Regions from separate parts of the Acidovorax sp. GW835-FHT14G06 genome, predicted to be linked through region 2. Evidence: predicted binding sites of a transcription regulator. Region 2 holds the regulator's gene; the other holds the start of a gene.
What was found. Region 2 encodes FNR, which switches genes on or off when oxygen is low (the NO sensors DNR and NnrR bind a similar motif). Its sites were predicted from a motif close to TTGATNNNNATCAA; they were not measured.
Positions count from the first base shown of each region.

Region 1 (4,983 bases), 300 kb from region 2:
CCCCATGGCAATGAACAACACCCGAAGCAGCAGGCTCACAACGCCTGCAACAAAATCATTCAAACAACACCTCTCCTTCACAACTTAGGAAGAGCATTGCAACCCAGAATGGCGCCGCAATCCCTTCCCGAGACCGCCTCACTCTTGCGGGGCGACACCGAACTGAAACACACCTGGCTCGAGCACGGGGTTCACGGTGACTGGAATCACGCTCTTGGGCGGAAAACGCCCTTCCAGCAACAGTTTGGACAGCGGGTTCTCAATGCGTTGCTGGATCGCCCGCTTGAGCGGCCGCGCACCAAACACCGGATCGAACCCTACCTTGGCCAATTCTGCCAACGCCGCATCCGACACCTGCAACTCCAAATCCATCTTGGCTAGCCGGGATTGCAGCAATTGCAGCTGGATCTTGGCGATCGATGCGATGTGCTGCGCGTCGAGCGCGTGGAACACCACGGTCTCATCAATGCGATTCAGAAATTCGGGACGGAAGTGGTTTTTGAGCTCACCCCACACCGCTTCCTTGATGTCGTCCGAGTCCTGTCCCACCATGGCCTGGATCAGATGCGAGCCGATGTTGCTGGTCATCACGATCACGGTGTTCTTGAAGTCCACGGTGCGGCCCTGGCCATCCGTTAGGCGACCATCGTCCAGCACCTGCAGCAGGACGTTGAACACATCGGGGTGGGCCTTTTCCACCTCATCGAGCAGCAGCACGCTGTAGGGCTTGCGGCGCACGGCTTCGGTGAGGTAGCCGCCCTCTTCATAGCCCACATAGCCGGGCGGCGCGCCGATCAAGCGGGCCACGGAGTGCTTCTCCATGAACTCGCTCATGTCGATGCGGATCAGATGGTCTTCGCTGTCGAACAAAAAGCCTGCCAGCGCCTTGCACAACTCGGTCTTGCCCACGCCCGTGGGGCCCAAAAACAGGAACGAGCCCGTGGGGCGGTTGGGATCGGACAGGCCCGAGCGCGAGCGGCGGATGGCGTTGGCCACCGCAGCAATCGCCTCTTGCTGGCCCACCACGCGCTCGTGCAGCTTGGTCTCCATCTGCAAGAGCTTGTCCCTTTCGCCCTGCATCATCTTGGCCACAGGGATGCCCGTGGCGCGGCTCACCACCTCGGCGATTTCTTCGGCGCCCACCTGCGTGCGCAACAGGCGGCGTGTGGCGGGAGCGCCGTCTTTGCCGGCCTCTTGCGCCTGCGCCTCTTTGAGTTGCTTTTCCAGCTCAGGCAGCTTGCCGTATTGCAGCTCGGCCACCTTGTTGAAGTCGCCCTTGCGGGTGAACTCTTCGATCTGGAACTTGAGCTTGTCGATGGCTTCGCGCACATGCGCGCTGCCCTGCGCCTGGGCTTTCTCGGACTGCCAGATCTCGTCGTAGTCGGCGATTTCCTTTTGCAGCTTGGTGATCTCTTCTTCGATCAAACCGAAGCGTTTGACCGAAGACTCGTCCTTCTCGCGGCGCACCGCTTCGCGCTCAATCTGCAGCTGGATCAGGCGGCGGTCGAGCTTGTCCATCACCTCGGGCTTGGAGTCCATTTCGATCTTGATCTTGGACGCCGCCTCGTCAATCAGGTCAATCGCCTTGTCGGGCAGAAAGCGATCGGTGATGTAGCGGTGGCTCAGCTCGGCCGCGGCCACGATGGCGGGGTCGGTGATGTCCACGCCATGGTGCACTTCGTATTTTTCTTGCAGGCCACGCAGGATGGCGATGGTGGCCTCCACAGTGGGCTCGCCCACCAGAATCTTCTGAAAGCGCCGCTCCAGCGCCGCATCCTTCTCAATGTACTTGCGGTATTCGTCGAGCGTCGTCGCGCCCACGCAGTGCAGCTCGCCGCGCGCCAAAGCGGGCTTGAGCATGTTGCCCGCGTCCATCGCACCCTCGCCCTTGCCTGCGCCCACCATGGTGTGCAGCTCGTCGATGAAGACAATGGTCTGGCCTTCGTCCTTGGCCAGCTCATTCAGCACGCTTTTCAGGCGCTCTTCAAACTCGCCCCGGAACTTGGCGCCCGCCAGTAACGCCGCCATGTCGAGGCTGAGCACACGCTTGCCCTTGAGGCTTTCGGGCACCTCACCGGCCACGATGCGCTGGGCCAGGCCCTCGACGATGGCAGTCTTGCCCACACCGGGTTCGCCAATGAGCACGGGGTTGTTCTTGGTGCGGCGCTGCAGCACCTGGATGGCGCGGCGGATTTCATCGTCGCGACCGATCACGGGGTCAAGCTTGCCCAGCCGGGCGCGCTCGGTCAGGTCCATGCAGTATTTGGCCAGGGCACCGCGCTGGCCTTCGGCCTCGGCGCTGTCCATCTTCTGGCCGCCGCGCACGGCTTCAATGGCGGCCTCCAGGCTCTTGCGGGTGAGGCCGTTGTCCTTGGCGATCTTGGCGGCCTCGCCCTTGCTATCGATCACGGCCAGCAAGAACAGCTCGCTGGCAATGAACTGGTCGCCGCGCTTGATGGCCTCTTTCTCAGTGGCCTGCAGCACGCGGCCCAGCTCGGGGCCACCTTGGACTTGGTCGTTGCCCTGCACCTGGGGCAGGCGCTTGACGGCCGCCTCGGCCGCCGCCAAAAGCCCCGGCACATTGGCACCTGCACGCTGCAGCAGCGCCTTAGGGCCATCGTCCTGCTTGAGCATGGCCACCAGCATGTGCACGGGCTCGATGTAGGCGTGGTCGTTGCCCAAGGCAATGCTCTGTGCATCGCTCAGGGCTTCCTGGAACTTGGTGGTGAATTTGTCGAGACGCATGGTCTATATCCTCCGAATTGCACTGAACTTGAGGCAGGGAGTGCCTGATTTCAAGACAGTGCCGTGACAGGCGATTGACCTAAGTCAGCGATTGGCTGCGAATCACTGCCGACAGAGATCACACAAACGACTCTCTTCACAGATTGGTTGTGATCACTCCGTAGCGCTGCACGAACTAATACTGCCTCAGTATTGGCGACCGAAGCGCGCGCCCAGCATCCAATCGTGCGCAGCGCAGGGGACATTGCCGCTATGTCGGGCTTCGCGCCCCTTTCACGCGCACCGACCTCAGACAGGCCATTTGCTGATGCCGCGCCATCCAGGGATTGCCTAGATGGAACAGCGTCACGATCTGCACTGTGTTCTTCTTGAACCTCCTGTGGCGCAGATTCAGGTGCTCGAACTCTTGCTTGGGCAATCTAAAGGGATGCTCAAACTAAGCTCGGATATGGCTTAGGTCTTCTCGTACTACTCCAGCAAAGCATCCCCATTGCGTGCCCTGTCCAGCGCCTGGCACTTACCGCGACCCACGGGTACTTGCAATGGTAAGTGCTGGTTTGTATTGGGTCGGGTGCCCAGCCTTTAGCAATTCTCATCCTCACAGACACCAGCCCCCTGCCCGTGGAACGGTGTATTTGCCTCCACCAAGTCGCGCACTCTTCCAGCGGTGCATCGCACTATGCGCGTCGGTTCCGAATCCCCAGCAATATGCGCCTTGATACCGAGGTATCACTGACGGATCTTCCCGCATCAAGACATCTCAATCTCGCACGCTGATTTGGATATTGGTCGAGCTGGGAACTGCAATGGGCATGACATCCGACATCGCGCCCGCTTGTAGTTGCACTTCCCTGGCCTGCAGCAGAACATTTGAAGTGTTCGAGTTCTGATTGGGCAGCTTGAGGCACTTCAGACACTTGCCCTAGCGCAGCATTCTCGACTTGCTGGCGATCTAATCATCCTATTGAATCATACCGGCAAACTCCCGAAAAGCTGGCACGTCGCGCAGTGCTTCTTCCAGCGCCGAGGCACTGGGCGTGCGCAACTACGGCATGAATAAAGTACACAGAAAAATGCCCACCGCAAACGGCGGCCGGCCTCAGCACCCGCTCTACAGGGCATTGAACGTTATTTGCCAGATCGTTTCAGTACAGGAACACCGATTCAATAATGTCGGTGAACTTGTCCTCAGACGTAGGCTCAGCAGTGTCGCCCAAGCATAGGCTGACTGCTTCATTTGGATATCACCTTGGTTTCAGCGCTGTGCCATCAGACCGCTCAGAGAATCAGTAAGAGAACCCTTAGACTGTAGCAACCCAATGCTACCAATAATCGACTACAGTGCTACTTCGTCAAACAAACCGAATACATTTATGACATAACCAGCTGAATCTACCCAGTCGCAACGAAATCAAATTAAATCACTGAGTCGCAGAACTTGTGCAGCTTGTATCTGTGCTGGGCTTGCATGTCCTTACTCGGCCGGTACGAGCTACCACAACACGCCGGGTTTCCTCTAAAGCACTTGAACTTGGTGTATCTGTCCGGGCGATGGTTAAACTTAATGCTACTGGCGATGCGCTGTTGTCTATTGAATACCCAGAATTATCGAACTTAATATAAGGACTTGAGCCTGAAGCAATGCTATTGCCAGAGATATCAAAATAGCTCTTCGGGGCATTCTGGGCCTGAACTGCAACGTCGGTTCCTTCTGTGTAGGAATTATCACGATTCATATCCACATATACTAACCAACCGCTATTCCAGCCCGTCCCCTTAGGAACAACAAAAGCATTTTTGCCAGTTTTCATTGCCTCACCCTTCGCGGCATTCACTGCAGCCAAAAGCGAGTTAGTCAGCGAAGTAAGCTCTGAGTTGCGCTGGTATTGAATGAAGCTAGGCACAGCAAGGCTAGCCAATACAGCCGCAATAGCTATAGTGACAATCAGTTCAATGAGCGTAAAGCCAGAACTACGAATTTTCATCATCATGGCCAACAAAGTTTAGGGTCTGTTGATGCGGATGTACCCGTGCAGGACTTCGTACCGGTAGTGGTCATCTGCAAAGCACCAACTTTAGGATCAGCCTTGACGGGCGTTGCCACAACTCTGACGCAATCTCCAATTGAAAGGGTGCCTGCGCCAGCTGGACAAGCGTCTGCACTCAATATGTAGTGAGAATTGGCTAAAGTGTCTCCCGAAAAAGTCTTGAAAGGCACAGACGCCGCCGTGACCCCGC
Region 1 is NZ_JBXAGA010000002.1:13,966-18,948, reverse strand. It holds gene AC1Q64_RS02525 (hypothetical protein) at 1-63, opposite strand, end outside; gene clpB (ATP-dependent chaperone ClpB) at 139-2,745, opposite strand; partial or broken gene AC1Q64_RS02515 (IS5/IS1182 family transposase) at 2,996-3,178, opposite strand; gene AC1Q64_RS02510 (GspH/FimT family pseudopilin) at 4,167-4,736, opposite strand; gene AC1Q64_RS02505 (type IV pilin protein) at 4,733-4,983, opposite strand, start outside.
Region 1: a site for FNR is predicted at 2,820-2,833, ahead of clpB (ATP-dependent chaperone ClpB). Genes of this name have one in related genera too.

Region 2 (4,983 bases):
TGGTGAGGGCGCCCTCCAGCGCTCCGCCACTGAGCGCCGCAACCAACAAGGCCGAGTAGAGCAGTCCACAAGGCATCAGGGCCCACAAGACTCCAGCCACCATCACTCCGCCCGGAGCCCCGACCAGCGGGCGAACACGCGCCCACACGGAGCGGCCAGCCTGCTCCACCCAGGCAGGCTGGCGCGACTGCACCATCATCATGAGCCCCCAGGCCATCACCGCCACATGCATGAGTGTCCAGGCGGGGCGCAGCGCCGTGGTCTGCTGGGTGAGCCATGCCAGACTGTCCATGGCCAAGGCTGCCATTGCACCGACGCCGGCATACCCCACAAGGCGTCCCGCATGAAAGGCCATGGTCCGCTGCAGCGTACCGCCACGCGGCGCCCAACGCACCACCTGCTCTGCACCCCCGTCCGACTGTGGCATGCCGCCCTGCCCCACCAATGCCCCGCAGGGCGCGGAGCACATAGCCAGGCAGTGGGACCCACCGGCGAGCCCCATGAGCAAAGCAGTCCAGCCAACCGTTGCAAGCATAGGTGTCAGATGATGCGCGAAAACCGGGCGCGGTTGCGGTCAGCCTGCAGATAACGGTCAAAAACCATGGCGATACCGCGCACGAAGAACCACCCGGTGGCGGTCACTTCAATGCCCTCAGGCCCCACCCGTACCAACCCCTGCTCCTGCATACCCTCCAGCTGCGCCAACTCTGCTGCGAAGTACTGACGGAAATCGATCAACCACGCCTGCTCCATCGGCTCGAACAGCAGCTCGCCCTGGCACATCAGGGCCATGATGGCCGCGCGGCGCACCAGGTCGTCGCGGGTCAGGGCCAGCCCGCGGACCACAGGCAGCCGCCCTTGGTCCAGGAAGTCGTAGTACTCGTCCAGCGTCTTGGAGTTCTGGCTGTAAGTCGCCCCTACCCGGCCGATGGCCGATACGCCCAGTCCAATCAGGTCGCAGTCTGGCTGCGTGCTGTAGCCCTGGAAGTTGCGGTGCAAGCGTCCCTGGCGCTTGGCCACAGCCAGTGCGTCGGTAGGCAGAGCAAAGTGGTCCATGCCCACATAGACATACCCAGCGTCCATGAACGCATCGAGTGAGCGCGAGAGCATGGACAGCTTGCTCGCGCCTGTGGGCAATTCGGCGGAGATGATGCGACGCTGTGGTTTGAAACGCTCCGGCAAGTGTGCATAGGCATACAACGCAATGCGGTCAGGCCGCAGCTGCGCCACCTGCGCCAGCGTGCGGTCAAAAGACTCTGGCGTCTGGCGCGGCAGGCCGTAGATCAGGTCCACGTTCACCGAATCAAAGCCCAGCGAGCGGGCGGACTCCACCAGCGCAAAAACCTGCTCTGCAGGCTGAATGCGGTGCACAGCCTTTTGCACTTCGGCATCAAAGTCCTGCACGCCAAAACTCAGGCGGTTAAAACCCAATTCAGCCAGGAGCGCCAGACGCTCGGAGTTGACCGTGCGCGGATCCACTTCGATCGAGTATTCGCCCCCGGGCGCCAGCGTGAAGCTGCGCTTGAGCATGGCCATCAGCTCCCGCAAGCCCGCATCTGAGAGGAAGGTGGGCGTGCCACCGCCCAGGTGCAATTGACTCACCACCTGTCCTACGCCACAGTGCGCGGTGTGCAGGTCGATCTCGCGGCTCAGGTAGCGCAAGTAGACCTCGGCGCGGTCATGGTGTTTGGTGATGATCTTGTTGCAGGCGCAGTAGTAGCACAGGGATTCGCAAAACGGGATGTGCACGTACAGGGACAGCGGCATGGCCTTGGCCAGCGTGCCCGAACGGCGCTGTTGCAGCGCCAGCACATAATCTTCCTGACCGAAGGCCTCCACAAATCGGTCAGCCGTTGGATAGGACGTATAACGGGGCCCTGGCACGTCAAAGCGGCGCAGAAGATCTGGCGAAACAGCAGTCATGGGGAAATTTCCTTGCGTACACCTTGACTGTGCCGTAGGCTCCGGGACATGTCCTTGACCTGCATCAAGTGAACCAACAAGCGATACGGCGACAATTTGATGAAGGTCAGCCGCTCGCCCGCGCCCTGTATTCAGGTTCGTGTACGGCAAGCACGATATGCTCGACCAACAACCCAAGTCCATGTGCCTATGAACCCGCTCACCATCAAAGTCGCCTGCTCCAACTGCAACCTCCGCGAGCTGTGCATGCCCGTGGGCTTGAACGAAGAGCAGCTCCAGCGCATTGACGAGGTGGTTGCCGTCCGTCGCAAAGTCAAACGCGGAGGCACGCTGTTTCGCAATGGCGAGTCCTTCACGTCCCTGTATGCCATCCGCACCGGGTTCTTCAAGACCTGCGTGGCCACGGAAGACGGTCGCGACCAGGTCACGGGCTTTCAGATGGCGGGCGAGATCATCGGGCTCGACGGCATCGTCAATGACCACCATACCTGTGATGCGGTGGCACTTGAAGACGCCGAAGTGTGTGTCATGCCCTTCGACCGCATTGAAGAGCTGTCACGCGAAGTCACAGCCCTGCAGCACCACGTGCACAAAATCATGAGTCGCGAGATCGTGCGCGAGCACGGCGTGATGTTGCTGCTGGGCAGCATGCGTGCCGAGGAACGCCTGGCCGCCTTTTTGCTGAACCTGGTGCAGCGCCTGCATGCACGGGGCTTCTCGCAGTCGGAACTGGTGTTGCGCATGACGCGCGAAGAAATCGGCAGCTACCTCGGCCTCAAACTCGAAACGGTCAGCCGGACCTTCTCCAAGTTTGTGGAAGAAGGGATCGTGGAAGTCAAACAGCGCCATGTGCGCATTCTCGACACCGATGCCCTGCGACGCATTGTGAACAGCCAGCAGACCTGCCACTGACGACACTGACACTGAGCCACTTCCACGCAGAGGGTCGGTTCCGCACAAAGTACAACCATCTCTTGCGAAACGGCATGCATTGCATGCCCAGACAAGCAGGCGAAAAGGGCTCAGGGGCAGGACGATGTCTTGCGGCAATCGTCGGGGCGCTCCCCATCGGGCACCGGGCACCGGTTGACCTCGAACGGAGACATGGACAGCAGTGTCGTCAATGCGCTCGTGGCCATGGTGATGGCCCAAAACACAAAAAATGCGAGGGTGTACACCCCTTGCCGTGACAGCGCCAGGGGCTGGCCGAACCAGTGCAGGTCCTGGGGGTACACCATGGCAAAAACCAGCATCTCCAGCACGCCCGCCATCAAGAAGGCGGGCCATGCAATCCACATCAGGCGTTGCGTCCACATATCGGTTCTGTCTCCTGGTGCTGCCTGGGGTCGCTGGGGGCAGCGACCGGCGGGTTGTCAGCGTGGTTGGTCTTGCACGGGGGTGGCCGCATGGTTGCGGGCCTTGAGTGCCGGTGCCAGGCTTTTCTCCGGCGCCACCAAGGTCTTGTTGATCTCAATGCCCTGTCGGTAGTAATCCTCGGCCACCACCGGGTCAGGCCGAGAAATCGCCAGCCACAGCGTCACAAAGCCAGCCACGATCACGATGGCAGGCCCGGCAATCACCAGCCACACATGGCCGAACTTCCACCAGGGCACGGGAACTGCCGGTGTCGCGATGGCAGGGTTTGAAGACATGGTGCTCTACTCCTCAACAATATCGGTCAAAGTGCGGCCCTGAAAGGCCCCACCGGGATGCCGCTCAACGCGGCACAAGAAACACGGATTTTTCCGTCACATGGGCAGCTGCCCCTACGGCCTGCACGTCAAACTGAACCGCATGCGAGCCCGACGTGGCGGAACCGTACGGAATCTGCAAACGCACGGCCACCCAGCGCGACTCTGCTGCGCCAATGTCCACTTCGGCCTCGGAGGCCACCTCCAGCCCCTCCAGTCCACGCGCACTGATGCGGTAGCGCTGTTCGCCCTCCGTGGCATTCATGATCTGCAGCCGATAAATATTCTCCAGTTTGCCCCCCGCCACAATGCGCGAGAGCGCGGCCCGGTCACGCACGACATCCACCTTCAGCGGCGTGCGCACCACCAGGCTGGCCAGCATGGCAACGCACAGTGCTACCAGCACGGCGGTGTAGATCAGCACACGGGGACGCAACACGCGACGCAGCATCTGGGACTGCGTCCAGCGCTTGGCCACGCCGTTCTGGGTGGAATAGCGGATCAGACCACGCGGGTACTGCATCTTGTCCATCACCGTATTGCAGGCGTCCACACACAACCCGCAACCAATGCATTCATATTGCAAACCCTTGCGGATATCGATGCCCACAGGACAGACCTGCACACACAGCGAACAGTCAATGCAGTCGCCCAGCCCCTGGGCCTTGTAGTCAATGTTCTTCTTGCGCGGGCCGCGCTGCTCGCCACGCTCAGGGTCGTAGGTGACGATCAGCGTGTCTTTGTCAAACATCGCGCTCTGAAAGCGCGCATAGGGGCACATGTATTTGCAGACCTGCTCGCGCATGAAGCCTGCGTTGCCGTAGGTGGCAAAACCGTAGAAAAGCACCCAGAAAATCTGCCAGCCACCCTCAAACGCCAGCAGCTCGCTGCCTAATTCACGGATGGGCACGAAGTACCCTACGAAGGTGAAGCCGGTCCACAGGGCCACGGCAATCCATACCACCTGCTTGAGAAACTTTTTACGGATCTTCTCGAACGTCCAGGGACCGTTGTCCAGACGGAGGCGGGCACTGCGATCGCCTTCGATCTTGTGCTCGATCCACATGAACATTTCGGTGTACACCGTCTGCGGGCAGGCAAAGCCACACCACAGGCGCCCCGCCACGGCGGTGAACAGGAACAGCGACAGCGCCGAAATGATCAGAAGGCCGGTGAGGTAGATGAAATCCTGCGGATACAGCACCAGACCAAAGATGTAGAACCTGCGGGCCCCCAGATCAAACAGCACCATCTGGCGCTGGCCCCATTCAAACCACGGCAGCCCATAAAACACCAGCTGTGTCAGAAACACCATGCCCCAGCGCCAGCGCGCAAACAAGCCGCTGATGGAGCGCGGGTAGATTTTCTT
Region 2 is NZ_JBXAGA010000002.1:313,024-318,006, reverse strand. It holds gene AC1Q64_RS04025 (sulfite exporter TauE/SafE family protein) at 1-535, opposite strand, end outside; gene hemN (oxygen-independent coproporphyrinogen III oxidase) at 541-1,923, opposite strand; gene fnr (fumarate/nitrate reduction transcriptional regulator Fnr) at 2,113-2,835, shown strand; gene AC1Q64_RS04010 (hypothetical protein) at 2,946-3,239, opposite strand; gene AC1Q64_RS04005 (FixH family protein) at 3,297-3,575, opposite strand; gene ccoG (cytochrome c oxidase accessory protein CcoG) at 3,640-4,983, opposite strand, start outside.